One region of the Neorhizobium sp. DAR64862/K0K3 genome, then DNA from elsewhere that is predicted to be linked to it. Evidence: predicted binding sites of a transcription regulator. Region 1 holds the regulator's gene; the other holds the start of a gene.
What was found. The regulator PhoB, encoded in region 1, activates phosphate uptake and scavenging genes when phosphate is short. The targets are predictions, from matches to a motif close to TGTCATNNANCTGTCAT.
Positions count from the first base shown of each region.

Region 2: ACQY1L_RS04345 (ceramide glucosyltransferase) is a predicted target of PhoB. The motif match lies at 4,238-4,254, and genes of this name have one in related genera.

Region 1 covers NZ_CP191449.1:2,654,761-2,662,013, reverse strand. Annotated here, with positions in the region: gene phoU (phosphate signaling complex protein PhoU) at 22-735, shown strand; gene phoB (phosphate regulon transcriptional regulator PhoB) at 861-1,544, shown strand; gene ACQY1L_RS12855 (DMT family transporter) at 1,526-2,440, opposite strand; gene ACQY1L_RS12850 (ArsR/SmtB family transcription factor) at 2,565-3,353, shown strand; gene ACQY1L_RS12845 (PACE efflux transporter) at 3,292-3,726, opposite strand; gene ACQY1L_RS12840 (GcrA family cell cycle regulator) at 3,923-4,462, opposite strand; gene ACQY1L_RS12835 (aspartate aminotransferase family protein) at 4,914-6,110, shown strand; gene argF (ornithine carbamoyltransferase) at 6,160-7,077, shown strand.
Region 2 covers NZ_CP191449.1:863,162-870,414, reverse strand. Annotated here, with positions in the region: gene ACQY1L_RS04355 (anthranilate synthase) at 1-1,415, opposite strand, end outside; gene ACQY1L_RS04350 (extensin family protein) at 1,750-2,991, shown strand; gene ACQY1L_RS04345 (ceramide glucosyltransferase) at 3,008-4,156, opposite strand; gene ACQY1L_RS04340 (formate--tetrahydrofolate ligase) at 4,323-6,002, opposite strand; gene ACQY1L_RS04335 (DUF2235 domain-containing protein) at 6,189-7,253, shown strand, end outside.

The DNA.
Region 1 (7,253 bases):
CAGACATCAAGGATCAGACACATGGTTTCGACCCATATTCTCTCGGCCTATGACGAGGAACTGAAATACCTGAACCGCCGGATCTCCGAAATGGGCGGCCTGGCGGAGCAGATGTGCGGTGATGCCGTGCGTGCGCTCGTCAACTCCGACTCGGCGCTGGCCCAGAAGGTCATCTCGGACGACGTCATTCTCGACCACGCCGAGCGCGATATCCAGGACAAGGCGATCGTCACCATCGCCAAGCGCCAGCCGATGGCAGCCGATCTTCGCGAGATCATCGGCACGCTGCGCATTGCAGCTGACCTGGAACGCGTCGGCGACCTTGGTAAGAACACCGCCAAGCGCGTGCTCGCCGTGCAGGGAACAGGCGTCCCGCGCAAGCTCGCCCGTGGTCTGGAGCATCTTTCCGAACTGGCGCTGGTGCAGCTCAAGGACGTTCTTGATGTCTTCGCCAACCGCTCCGCGGAAAAAGCCGAAATCATCCGCCAGCGCGATGAAGAGATTGACGCGATGTACACCTCGCTGTTCCGCGAACTCCTCACCTACATGATGGAGGATCCGCGCAACATCACCACCTGCACCCATCTCCTGTTCTGCGCCAAGAACATCGAGCGCATCGGCGACCACGCGACCAATATCGCCGAGACCATCTACTACATCGCAACCGGCGCACAGCCGGAGGGCGAACGTCCGAAGGACGATACGTCCAACATGCTCGGCTCCGCCGGGACATGATGCAGCTCTCCCGAAATCGCCTGCCGGTTTCGGGACGATAACTGCCAAAACCAATGACCTGAAGCAGCGCGAGCGGATCTGGCGGATCTAAGTGCAGTTCGGGACGAGTGACGGAGCAAGTCGGAATGCAGCCGAAGATCGCAGTCGTGGAAGACGAAGAGGCCCTCAGCGTCCTCCTTCGGTATAACCTGGAGGCCGAGGGTTACGAGGTCGATACCGTGCTTCGCGGTGACGAAGCGGAAATCAGGCTTCAGGAGCGCGTTCCGGATCTTCTCATTCTCGACTGGATGCTGCCGGGCGTTTCAGGCATCGAACTGTGCCGTCGCCTGCGCATGCGGCCGGAGACGGAACGCCTGCCGATCATCATGCTGACGGCGCGCGGCGAAGAAAGCGAGCGCGTTCGTGGGCTTGCCACGGGCGCCGACGACTATGTGGTCAAGCCGTTTTCGACACCGGAGCTGATGGCCCGCGTCAAGGCGATGCTGCGTCGTGCCCGACCCGAAGTGCTGTCGAGCGTCCTCAAATGCGGCGACATCGAACTCGACCGCGAAACCCACCGCGTTCACCGCAAGAGCCGCGAAGTTCGCCTCGGGCCGACAGAGTTTAGACTTCTAGAATTCCTGATGGCGTCGCCCAGCCGCGTCTTTTCGCGCTCGCAGTTGCTCGACGGCGTCTGGGGCCATGACATCTATGTCGACGAACGCACCGTCGACGTGCATGTGGGGCGCCTGCGGAAGGCACTCAACTTCTCCAACATGCAGGACGTCATCCGCACGGTCCGCGGTGCCGGCTACTCGATGGAAGCCTGAGCACCGCGTCTCCTAGCCGGCAGCGTCATGGCAATGACACCGGTCACGACGCAGGCGAGACCGAGCCAGGCTGTCGAGGCAAGCGTTTCGCCGAGAAACACGACGCCGATGCCAACGCCGATCGGCACCCGCAGATAGGCCTGCGCCGTCGTGCCGACGGAGCCCAGCGTCCGCACCAGCCGGAAATAGATGACGAAGGCGAGCGCCGTCGAAAATACCGCGAGCGCCAACAGGGCGAGCATCGAATCGGTGCTGGGCGTCAGCGTCCAGGGCCGGTCGACCACGAGGCTCACGGGAATGAGGATGGCCGCCCCTGCGATCAGCGATCCCGCGGCGGGCATCATCGGGTCCAATCCCTTAAAATTCTTGCCGAAGATGGCAGCCGCCGCATAGCAGATCGTCGCCGCCACGATGGCGAGTTGAGCCCAGAGGTTCTCGCCCGACCCGGCAAGCGCCTCCATGCCGACGATCAGGCATATGCCGACAATGCCTGCGGCAACTCCAAACAGCTTGGCCGCAGAGACGCTTTCATGGCGCGTGATCAGCGCCGTCAGCAGAAACGCGAAGATCGGCGTCGTGGAACTCAAAATGGTGGCAAGGCCCGCATCGGTCGTCTGTTCGGCCCAGGCAATCAGGGTGAAGGGGACAGCGCTGTTGAGGCCGGCCTGAACCGTGAAGAGCGTCCAGGTCTGCCGGTCGGTCGGCAGCTTCAATCCGCGAAGGCGAAGTGCCGCAGCGAGAATGAGACCGGCGACCAGTGTTCTGACGGCGATAAAGGTGACGGGCGAAATCGTCTCCACACCGACTTTGATCAGCGTGTAGGACGCGCCCCAAAGCGTCGCGAGCGTGAGGAGCAGCAACAGATCCGTTGCCATGCTTGTTTTGGTGTCCGCCATTCCAGTTCCTATCCCCATCCATGCAATCTCCGCCCCTCTTAGCGGAGAGAGGAAAAGAAATGCTTCGGCGACGGCCGAACCGTTGATCGCTGACGGCAAAGTTTTCCGGTGCTAGAACTGGATCATGTCCAATATGGTTTCAGGAAATACGATTGCGGAAGTTGCAAGCCTGATCGGCGATGTCGCGCGCGCCAACATGCTGTCCGCGCTGATGGGCGGCCAGGCGCTGACGGCGGGCGAACTGGCACGCCATGCCGGCGTCACCGCGCAGACAACCAGCGGCCATCTCGGCAAACTGGCCCAGGCGCATCTGATCGCAGTCGAAAAGCAGGGCAGGCACCGCTATTACCGACTTGCCTCTCCGGAAGTCGCGCACGCGATCCACGCGTTGATGGCAGTCGCCGCAGACGGACCGAAGCGCCATCACCCTGTGGGCCCGAAAGATGAAGCGTTACGGCTAGTCCGCACCTGTTACGACCACATGGCCGGCCGTCTCGCCATCGCGCTCGCCGACTCCCTGACCGGCAACGGCTATCTGCTGCTCGGCGATGGAGCCGGCCTGATCACCGATGAAGGTCGGCGTTTCTTTTGTGATTTCGGGATCGATCTCGACCAGCTGACCCGTTCGAAACGCCCGCTCTGCCGGACATGCCTCGATTGGAGCGAGCGACGGCCGCATCTGGCGGGACAAATGGGTGCGGCGCTGCTGGACCGCGCTCTTGGCGTCGGCTGGATCAGCCGCCGAGAGGAAACCCGGGCTCTGCGGATCACGCGCGCCGGAGAGATCGGGTTTGCTGACAAATTCAGGCTTCCATCGGACTGGCGTATTGCACCGTCCGAAACTCTGATGGTCAGGCGGCTTCCTGGGTCTTCCATTCCGGCAGCGGGAACAACTTGTCGTAGCCAAGATTGAAGAGATAGGCATAGACCACGTAGAACAGCGCGATCGCGATATCCATTGTCAGCGCATGGAGAAGGGTAATCTGCAGATACCACGCGATAAACGGCATCAGCACGACCAGCAGACCGATTTCGAACAGCACCGCATGAGCAATGCGCAAGGCAGGCGTCTTTAGCGTCGTACCCCGTCGCGCCTGCAGAAAGCGGTCGAAACCCAGATTGTAGAGGTAGTTCCAGCCGGTCGCGACCGTCGCAGACACGACGCCGACAATGCCCATATGTTCGGCCGGCATGTCGAAGACGAAAGCGCCGAGCGGCACCATCATCAGAAGCCCGATGATTTCAAAGCTGATGGCGTGGCGAATACGGTCTCTTATCGAGCGCATGATCTTCCCCTTTAGGTGAGGTTCATGCCGGGTCGTCCCAGCGTTATGCCCATTCAGGGGGAGGTCGTCCTCTCTCGAGGCCGAAATAGGAGCCCAGGGAGTGCGAGGCAAGTTTTTTCAGCGCAAGTCAGCCATGCCGAAAACGCAAAAGGCGGGCCAGAGCCCGCCTTCGATCTTGTTTCCGCAGCCGTCTGACTCAGGACGCGCGGGCAGCCGGACGACGGCGCTCGTGCACCGGCTGGTAGGCAAGCTTCGCGTGATATTTGCAATAGGGCGACGCATCCTGCGCATCGCAACCGCAGAAATGAAAGTCGTCCGTCAGCGGATCGCCAACCGGCCACTTGCATGTGCGCTCGGTGAGATCCGTCAGCGACAGACGGCGCGAGATCGGCACAACGACGCTGCCGGAAGCGGTGTATTTCACCGGTTCGGCGACGTTGACGTCCTGATCTTCCTTGAGGGCGTTTGCACCCACCGTCCGTGCTGCGGGACGGGCTGTGTCGCGTCCGGCAAAGCTCGGCGCGCGCGGAGCTGCGGGCGCTGGGCGCTTGGATGCCGGGCGATTGGCCGACGCCGAACCGCCTGCTTTGGCGCGACCCGGAAGGTTGAGACGGTGCACTTTGCCGATCACGGCATTGCGGCTTACGCCTCCAAGTTGGGCTGCAATCTGGCTGGCGCTGAGACCTTCCGACCATAGTTTTTTAAGTCGCTCGACGCGCTCATCAGTCCAGTTCATGCCGTTCTCCGCCTTTGAACGTTGCTGGCAGACAGAATCCGTTCACCTCTGCGGCGAAATAAATCCGCCGCACCCACGCAATCTATGCTTCGAGGTGACTAGTTCCGCCGCATGCGTTCTAGTAATTGAGGATTAACCTAGTGTGTGGCTGACTCCGTGGCAAGAGTCGCTCGAATCGCCGCGAATCGATTTCGCGGTTTTCCCCAACTTGCTGCCCTCAAGAGTCATTTTTGTCACAGACCGAAATGCCGCAACACAGCATCAGGTTGCATCGCGGCGTATGCCCCGAAAGCCCTATAAAACACCAAGTTTTGTTGACATGGAGGCACTTAGCCATGATAGTGCCCGCGCCGCCCGGTGGGCGGCATTTTTGATTTTTCAGGCCGCATTCCCGGTCTCCGGAGAGGTCTGGAGAGGGGGGTCGGAACCTACCCAGAGGAGTGATGTCGCCATGGCTGAAGCCGCACTTTACGACACGTTTGCCCGGGCACCTTTGCGCTTTGATCGAGGCGAGGGCGTATGGCTTGTGACGGAAGGTGGCGAGCGATATCTGGATTTCGGGGCAGGCGTTGCCGTCACCTCCTGCGGTCATTCCAATCCGCATCTGGTAAACGCGCTGAAGTCGCAGGCCGAGAAGGTCTGGCACCTTTCCAACCTCTACGAGATCCCGGAGCAGGAGCGTCTGGCCCGCCGTCTGGTGGATGCCACGTTCGCCGACAAGGTGTTCTTTACCAATTCCGGCGCCGAAGCGCTTGAGACCGCCATCAAGACGGCGCGTCGCTATCATTTCTCCAAGGGCCATCCGGAGAAATTCCACATCATCACCTTCGAGGGTGCTTTCCACGGCCGGACCATCGCGACGATCGCCGCCGGTGGTCAGGAAAAATACATGGAAGGCTTCGGCCCGAAGGCGCCAGGGTTCGATCAGGTCCCATTCGGTGATCTCGATGCCCTCAACGCTGCGATAAACGAAAACACCGGCGCCCTGCTGATCGAGCCGATCCAGGGCGAGGGCGGCGTGCGCGTCGTGGACAAGGAATTCCTGCGCGAGCTGCGTCGCATCTGCGACGACCGGGGTCTGCTGCTGATCCTCGACGAAGTGCAGAGCGGGGTTGGCCGCACCGGCCGGTTCTTCGCCCACGAACTGACAGGCATCACGCCTGATATCATGGCTGTTGCCAAGGGCATCGGCGGCGGCTTCCCGTTCGGCGCCTGCCTTGCGACAGCAGAGGCTGCTTCCGGCATGAAGCCCGGCATCCACGGCACGACCTATGGCGGCAATCCGCTTGGCATGGCCTGCGGCAACGCAGTGCTCGACGTCGTGCTCGCCGATGGCTTCCTTGAAAACGTCCGCGATGTCGCGCTCGTGTTCCGCCAGGGACTGGCAAGCCTGAAGGATCGCTTCCCGGATGTGATCGAAGATATCAGAGGCGAAGGCCTTATGCTCGGCATCAAGGCAAGGGTGCCAGCTGGCGATCTGGTCGTTGCAATGCGCGATGAGAAAATGCTGTCGGTACCTGCTGGCGATAACGTCGTGCGCCTTCTGCCGCCGTTGACGATCACGGCGGAGGAAGCCCGCGAGGGGCTCGCACGGATCGAACGGGCAGCGGAAAAGCTGACCGAGGCAGAACTCAAGAAAACAGCCTGAGCGCGATGAGGGGTGCCGGTGACGGTTCCCCTCGATAGGGGACGATAGCATGGCATCACCAAAGCATTTCCTGGATCTTTCGGCGGTTTCGCCGGAGGATCTTCGCACCATTCTCGACGACGCGAAAAGCCGCAAGCAGGCCTTCAAGGCCGGCAAGGGAGACCAGCCGCTCGCCGGCAAGATGTTGGCGATGATTTTCGAAAAGCCGTCCACCCGCACCCGCGTCTCCTTCGATGTCGGCATGCGCCAGCTCGGCGGCGAGACGCTCTTCCTGTCCGGCACGGAAATGCAGCTCGGCCGCGCCGAGACGATCGGCGATACGGCACGTGTCCTGTCGCGCTATGTCGATGCGATCATGATCCGCACCACCGATCACAACCGCATGCGGGAAATGGCCGAGCACGCCACCGTGCCTGTTATCAACGCGCTGACCGACGATACCCATCCCTGTCAGATCATGGCCGACCTGATGACCTTCGAGGAGCATCGCGGTCCTGTCAAAGGCAAGACCATCGCCTGGACGGGTGACGGCAACAACGTGCTGCACTCGCTCGTCGAAGGCTCGGCACGGTTCGGCTACAAGATGAACATGGCCGTGCCGATGGGCTCCGAGCCGCATGACAAGTTCCTGAACTGGGCGCGCAACAATGGCGGCGAGATCATGCTCTGCCACGACGCCGAACGAGCGGTCACCGGCGCTGATGTCGTCGTCACCGATACGTGGGTGTCGATGAACCAGGAGCACAAGGCGCGCGGCCACAACATCTTCCAGCCCTATCAGGTCAACAAGGCGCTGATGGATCAGGCAAACAAGGACGCGCTCTTCATGCACTGCCTGCCGGCGCATCGCGGCGAGGAAGTCACCGACGAGGTCATCGACGGACCGCAGTCAGTAGTGTTCGACGAGGCGGAAAACCGCCTTCATGCGCAGAAGTCGATCCTAGCCTGGTGCTTCGGCATCGTCTGAGGATCGAAAGCGCTTCCGACTTGAATTCGATGAGAGCCGCCACCATCTGACGGCTTTCAAAGCGCGCCGCCGAACGAGTGCGGCGCTTCAACACGATATCGTCAACGTTCTCAAATCCCCGGCCGGCGGTTCCGCTGCGGCTGGCGCTTGTGTAAAAGCGTTCGAGGAACTGAGAG
Region 2 (7,253 bases), 1.7 Mb from region 1:
TCCTTGACGCGGATGGTGCGAAGCGTCAGCCCCGTATTCATGTCGCCGTTGAAGCCGACCATGCCGATCGCGCCGCCATACCAGGCGCGCGGGCTCTTTTCGTTGGCCTCGACAAACCGCATCGCCCACAGTTTCGGCGCACCGGTCACGGTCACCGCCCAGGCGTGGCTCAGGAAGCCGTCGAACGCATCCATATCAGGACGGAGCCGTCCTTCAATATGGTCGACCGTATGAATGAGCCGCGAGTACATCTCGATCTGCCGGCGGCCGATCACCTTGACCGAACCCGGCTCGCAGACGCGGGACTTGTCGTTGCGGTCCACGTCGGAGCACATGGTGAGCTCGGATTCGTCCTTCTTGGAATTGAGCAGCTTGAGGATCTGTTCCGAGTCGGAAATCGCATCCTCGCCGCGCTTGATCGTGCCCGAAATCGGGCAGGTCTCGATGCGACGGCCGGACACCCGCACGAACATTTCCGGCGATGCGCCGATCAGGTATTCCTGGTTGCCGAGATTGATGAAGAACGAATAGGGCGACGGGTTGATCGCCTTCAGCCGGTTGGAAATCTGCGACGGATTGCTGTCGCAGCGCTCCATGAACTTCTGGCCCGGAACCACTTCGAACAGGTCGCCGCGGCGAAAGCTTTCCTTGGCGCGGGTAACGAGGCTCGCATATTCCCCCGGCTTATGATCGCCCTTCGGCGGCGTCACCGTGGTGCGCAGGAACGGCTCGGGCGCGATATCCTGCGCCTTGCCTTCCGTCGTCACGCCGTCCTTGGCAAAGTCGTAGCGATCGACCCAGGCCTTTGCAGCATGGTGATCGACGACCAGAATTTCGTCGGGCAGGTAGAGAACCATGTCGCGCTGGTCTTCCGGCCGCTGCATCGAAAGCTTGATCGCATCGAACTGGAACGCAAGATCGTAGCCGAAAGCCCCGAACAGACCGATTGCCGAATCCGCATCCGAATGGAAGAGATCGACAATGGCCCTAAGCGCGGTAAACACCGTCGGCATCTTCGAGCGCTCTTCCTCGGTAAAGACGCGAGACGGCTGATTGACGGTCAGATCCAGACGGCGGTCGGTGCGCTCACCAAGCGTCAGGTCGGAAATTGTCGCAAGCTTGTCGGCGATAAACGACAGAAGCACTTCGCCGCGACCGTTATAGGCCTCGATCCACATCGCCCGGCCGTTGCAGGTAATGCCGAGCGGCGGATCGGCGATCGCCGTATCCCAGCGGGTATAGCGCCCCGGATATTCGTAGTTCGACGAGAACACCGCGCCGCGGCGCTCGTCCAGCCGGTCGACATAAGACGAGATCGCGGTTGCATATTCGGCCGGCCTGCGGGCGCGGCTGACGCTGATTCCGCCCTTGGTCTCGTAGGTCTCGGACCCGTCGTCGTGAATGATCGTCGCCATGTCTGCCTCTTGAAATCCCTGTTGATCTGCCCGGGTCTCAGAAGCGGCCAATAAAAAAGCCGCCTCGGTAATCGGGCGGCTTGGTCATAGTCTTGTCGATGGACATGACTGGTCAAGGCCGCGTCAGCGTGCCCACCACCAGTTACCGTTGTTGCTCATCGAAATCATCATGGAGCGAATTGTTAGCGCGGCTCCGGCAAACGCGCAAGTGGATTTATTTGGCCACAATGCGACCAAAACAGGGTCATCCGCGTTGCGTCTCCGAAACATGGGAAAGGACGACCGAAGGATGAAGCATACTCTATGCCTTCTCGCTTTAAGCACTTCGCTGGCAATGAGCGCACCGCTGACACTGGGTGCAGCGCCTCTGCCCGCCCGCCCAGCACCGCAAGGCTCGACGCCGAACGTTGTCGAAATCAACATCATCGACCAGTTCATGCGCGATGCCGGACGCACCCGCAAACAGTCGACGCGCAAATCCTCGTCCGGCAAAAACCAGTCGACCCGCCCCGCACAGGGTGCCCAGAACCAGAGCCGAGCCGCGATCCCCGCCGCCCCCGCCCTCGCCATCGTTCCGCTTCCCATGGCAAAGCCGGGTGGTGAACCCGTGCCCGAGGCAACGGCGGCAACGGCCGCAGCCGCTGCTACACCTGAGGTCGCCGCAAAGCCCGTCGAAGCAAAGCCCGAGAACCCGCCCGAAACCCCTGCGGAGAAGCCGGCAGAGCGCCCCGCAGAGCCACCTGTCCCGGCCCCCGAACAGACCCAGAGCCCGGAACAGACCGGTAAAGCTCCTGAAGAAACCATCCCGACCCCCACTCCCAAGCCGGAAGAACCCGCAGAACAGAAGCCCGCCGCATCGAGCGACGACGGCAAAGCTGATTCTGCCAAACCGGACGCCGCCAAGCCCGATGACAAGGCACCGCAGGACAAGGCTGCTGATGACAAAACTCCGGCCGACAAGCCTGCGGACGAAAAGCAGGAACAGGCCGAGACCCCGCCTCCTCCGCCTCTCGTCGAGGAAGACGCCGCAGAACTCAAGGCCTGCCTTGCAGACCTCGGTGCCATCGGCGCCAAGTTCGAATCCGTCAAACCGATCGACGACGGCAATGGCTGCGGCATAAAGCAGCCGATCGAGGTGGCGCAGGTCCTGCCCGGCGTCGATCTCGGCGGCGCCACCATGCGCTGCAAGACGGCACTGACCATGGCCCACTGGCTGAAGGATACGGTCCAGCCCGCGCTCAACATCGCCATGCCGGGCCGCAAGATCACCGGCCTCGTTCCCGGCTCCACCTACCAGTGCCGCCTGAGAAACAGCGCCTCGACCGGCAAGATCTCCGAGCACGGTCGCGGCAACGCCTTCGATGTCGCAGCCTTCAAGCTCGACAACGGCGAGAAGGTCGTGATGAAGCGGCGCGAGGACGATCACACGCTGGAAGGTGCCTTCCAGATGACCGCCACCGCCGGCGCATGCCTGCATTTCACCACGGTCCTCGCACCCGGCAGCGATGCTGCGCACGAGGATCACCTTCATCTCGACATCATCGACAGGGATGGCGGCTACCGCATCTGCGAGTAGCCGTTGAGGGCCAGGGTCAGGCCGGCGAGGAGCCGGTCAGCCGGCTTTCCTGCGTGCCGATCGTCATGGCATTGCCGCGCCATTCGAACGATCCGGAAAGCCAGCTTCTGATCCAGATCGCCGGCAGCATGGCGTCGCGCACCATCATCGCTGGCAGCGACAGGATCGACAGTCTCCAGCCCTTGGCCCGCGCAAGGGCCAGTTCCGGCAGGTAGGTTGCCGCAAACACGGTTGCAGCAACCGCTGCCGAATTGAGATCCAGCAGGACGGCAGCGATCAGTCCAAGCGTCAGAGGCGGCAGCGCTCCGAGCAGGATCTCCGGCGTGAAGAACAGGGGAAACGTCACCCGCCGCAGCCGGGCCCAACGCGTCTGGCGTGACCAGATTTCCTCCAGCCCGCGACGCCCGAGCGGCTGCTCGAACGGTGCCGAGACCAGATGCACTTTCTTGCCATGCCGGTTGACGAGCTTGGTCGACGCCGCGTCCTCGGCAATCTCGGCCGCCAGCGCCTGGATGCCGCCGGCAGCATCCAGAAACGGCTTGTGCCACAGCATGCTCTTGCCCTGCGCAAAGCCGAGCCCCAGCGCCTCGCCCACATATTGCCAGCGCGCCTGCAGCGTATTCAGGAAAGCGCATTCCACTTCCGCCCAGAACCCGTCCGGACGCGATCCGATCGGCGTCGAGCATACGAGCCCGGTATCGGCCCGCCAACCGGAGACGAGGTTCTGAATATAGTCCTTGGGCATCAACACGTTGGAATCGGCAAGCACCACCCACTCGTGTCGTGCCGCATGCCAGCCCTTGGCGCAGTTGTTGAGCTTGGGATTGGCGCTGATCCGGTCATCGCCGATCAGCAGCCGCGCCGGCACCGCCGGATGCGCGGCAATCGCCGAGCGGATCTCGGTGATGATCGGATCACCCTCGTCCTGCACGCAGAAGATCAGCTCGTAATCCGGCCACTCGAGCTTGAATGCATGCGCGAGCGTCAGGCTGGAATAGGCCTCGATGCCGCGCGCCGGAATGACGATCGATACACCGTCCGGCTTGATCACCGCCGGCTTGTCACTCGCTTTGTCCCGATGCGAAAGCCGCAGGCCGGCAACCGCGATGCTGAAGAGATTGATCGCCAGAAGGGCCATGGCGAGTGTCGCAAGAACAAGATCCATCCTGATGTTCCCGATGGCCGGCCCCGAATCGTCGGGTCACCGCCAGTGCCTGAAGAGTAAGGGCAAGCAGACCATTTCGGTGTGACAGACGCATGACGTTGCCCCTCACCCGCGAAGGCGAGAGGCCAGGACGATCCGGAGAAAACCCGCTGAGCAGCCTCCCTGCTTAGAACAGCCCCTCGATCAGCCCATCCGCGTTGAGATGGATCCGCTCGGCCGAAGGCGCGCTCGGAAGACCCGGCATGGTCATGATCTCGCCGGTGATTGCCACGATAAAGCCGGCGCCGGCCGACAGTCGCACTTCGCGCACATGCACCACATGCCCTTCCGGAGCACCGCGCAGGTTGGGGTCGGTGGAGAACGAATACTGCGTCTTGGCGATGCAGACCGGCAGATGGCCGTAACCAGCACTTTCCCAGGCCTTCAGCTGATCGCGCACCGGCTTTTCCGCCGTCACCTCGCCGGCATGATAGATCTTGGTGGCGACCGCCTCGATCTTTTCCATCAGCGGCATGTCGTCAGGATAGATCGGCTTGAAGTTGGCGGCACCGCTTGTCGCCAGTTCCACCACCTTGTAGGACAGTTCCTCGATGCCGGCGGAACCTTCCGCCCAGTGACGGCAGAGGATCGCCTCGGCGCCGTGATGCGAGACGTAGTCCTTGATCGCCGCCACTTCCGCATCGGTATCCGAGATGAAGTGATTGATCGCGACCACGACCGGCACGCCGAACTTGCGCACATTTGCGATGTGGCGTCCCAGGTTCGAACAGCCGCGCGTCAGCGCCTCGACATTCTCTGTCCCGAGATCGTCCTTCTTCACGCCGCCATTCATCTTCAGCGCCCGGATGGTCGCAACGATCACGGCTGCGTCGGGCTTCAGCCCTGCCTTGCGGCACTTGATGTCGAAGAACTTTTCGGCACCCAGATCCGCTCCGAAACCCGCTTCGGTCACCACATAGTCGCCAAGCTTCAGCGCCGTCTTCGTCGCGATCACGGAGTTGCAGCCATGGGCGATGTTGGCGAACGGCCCGCCATGCACCAGCGCCGGATTGTTTTCCAGCGTCTGCACCAGGTTCGGCTGCATCGCGTCCTTCAGAAGCACCGCCATCGCCTTGTCGGCCTTGATGTCGCGGGCATAGACCGGCGAGCGGTCGAACCGGTAGCCGATGACGATATCGCCGAGCCGCTTTTCGAGGTCGGCCAGATCCTGCGCCAGACACAGGATCGCCATCACTTCGGATGCGACGGTAATGTCGAAGCCGCTTTCCCGGGCAAACCCGTTCGAGACGCCGCCGAGCGAGGTCACGGTCTGGCGCAGCGCCCGGTCGTTCATGTCCATCACCCGCCGCCAGGTGATGCGGCGCGTGTCGATGTCGAGCGCATTGCCCCAATAGACATGGTTGTCGATCATCGCCGACAGGAGATTGTGCGCAGACGTAATGGCGTGGAAGTCGCCGGTGAAATGCAGGTTGATGTCTTCCATCGGCACGACCTGCGCATAACCGCCGCCGGCAGCCCCGCCCTTGACGCCGAAGCAGGGCCCAAGCGACGGCTCGCGCACGCAGATCACGGCCTTCTTGCCGATCCGGTTCAACCCGTCGCCGAGGCCTACCGTGGTCGTCGTCTTGCCCTCGCCGGCAGGCGTCGGATTGATCGCCGTCACGAGGATCAGCTTGCCATCGGGGCGACCTTGCAGCGAGCCGATGAAATCGGCCCCGATCTTCGCCTTGTCATGGCCGTAGGGCACCAACGCCTCGGGAGAGATGCCAAGCGCCGCGCCAATGTCCGCGATCGGTTTCTTTTTTGCCGCGCGGGCGATCTCGATGTCGGATGGAACGGGGGCCATGCTTGTCTCTCGCTTGTTGGTTTGCGTGAACCATGGCCACAGCCGCTTCCCCACGACAAGCCCGGAACGGGAACAGCGCCCTGATTATGCACACTACAACGCGCTCATCCACACACCAAAGTTGCAATTTAATTCGATACAATCTTATATATCTCTGATCCATGGGGGATCGAGGGGGAACGACCAATGAACCTTATTCTCTGCTGCGACGGCACCTGGAACACGCCCGACGATATGGATGGCGGCCAGCCTAGCCCGACCAATGTTCGCAAGATTTACAATGCAGTCGCCGACAAGGATGCCGCTGGCATCAAACAGGATGCCTACTATCACCCCGGTGTCGGCACAGACGGAACCTGGTGGCGACGTGCGGTGGAAGGCGGTACCGGCAAGGGTCTCGCTGACAACATCAAGGGCGCTTACAAATGGCTTGCCAGCACCTACAAATCCGGAGATCAAATCTATCTGTTCGGCTTCAGCCGTGGCGCCTACACGGTCCGCAGCCTCGGCGGCATGATCTCCAAATGCGGCCTTCTGGATATCAAAGCCTCTAAGCTCGACGAAGAGGGAACCTGGAAGGCGATCGAGGCGATCTTCACGGAGTACCGCGCCAAGAGCGAAGCCGGCACCAAGCGCAAACAGTCCGGCAAGATCCACTTCCACAACGTCGCCCCAGGCGGCACCCGCAATGCCTCAACGCTCATCCAGTTCATCGGCGTCTGGGATACGGTTGGCGCGCTCGGCATTCCCGATGACATGGGGTTTCTCAACCTTCTCGACAATCCGGAGAACCATGAGTTTCACGATACGACACTCGGTTCCGCCGTCCTCAACGCCCGCCATGCGGTGGCGCTCGACGAGTTCCGCCAAAGTTTCATGCCGACGCTCTGGGTCAAGCCGGATGGCTGGACCGGAACGCTGAAACAGGTCTGGTTCCCGGGCGTGCATGGTGATGTCGGCGGTGGCTATGCCGCAACAGGCCTTTCGGACGGCGCTCTCCTGTGGATGATGAACGAGGCAAAAAGCTGCGGTCTCGTATTCCGCGAAGGGGCTGAAAACCAGCTGAGGCCGGATCCGCGCGGCGTGCTGCATGATTCCGCCAGTGGCATCTTCGCCAAGCTGAAAACGAGACCGCGCGCCGTACCGCACGTGACCGCAACGCCTTCAGAAGATTTGCACAGCTCCGCCTCCGAGCGGCACCGCACCCCGCCCTTGTCGCAGGGGCGCTACCGGCACGCCAACGCAGACCTG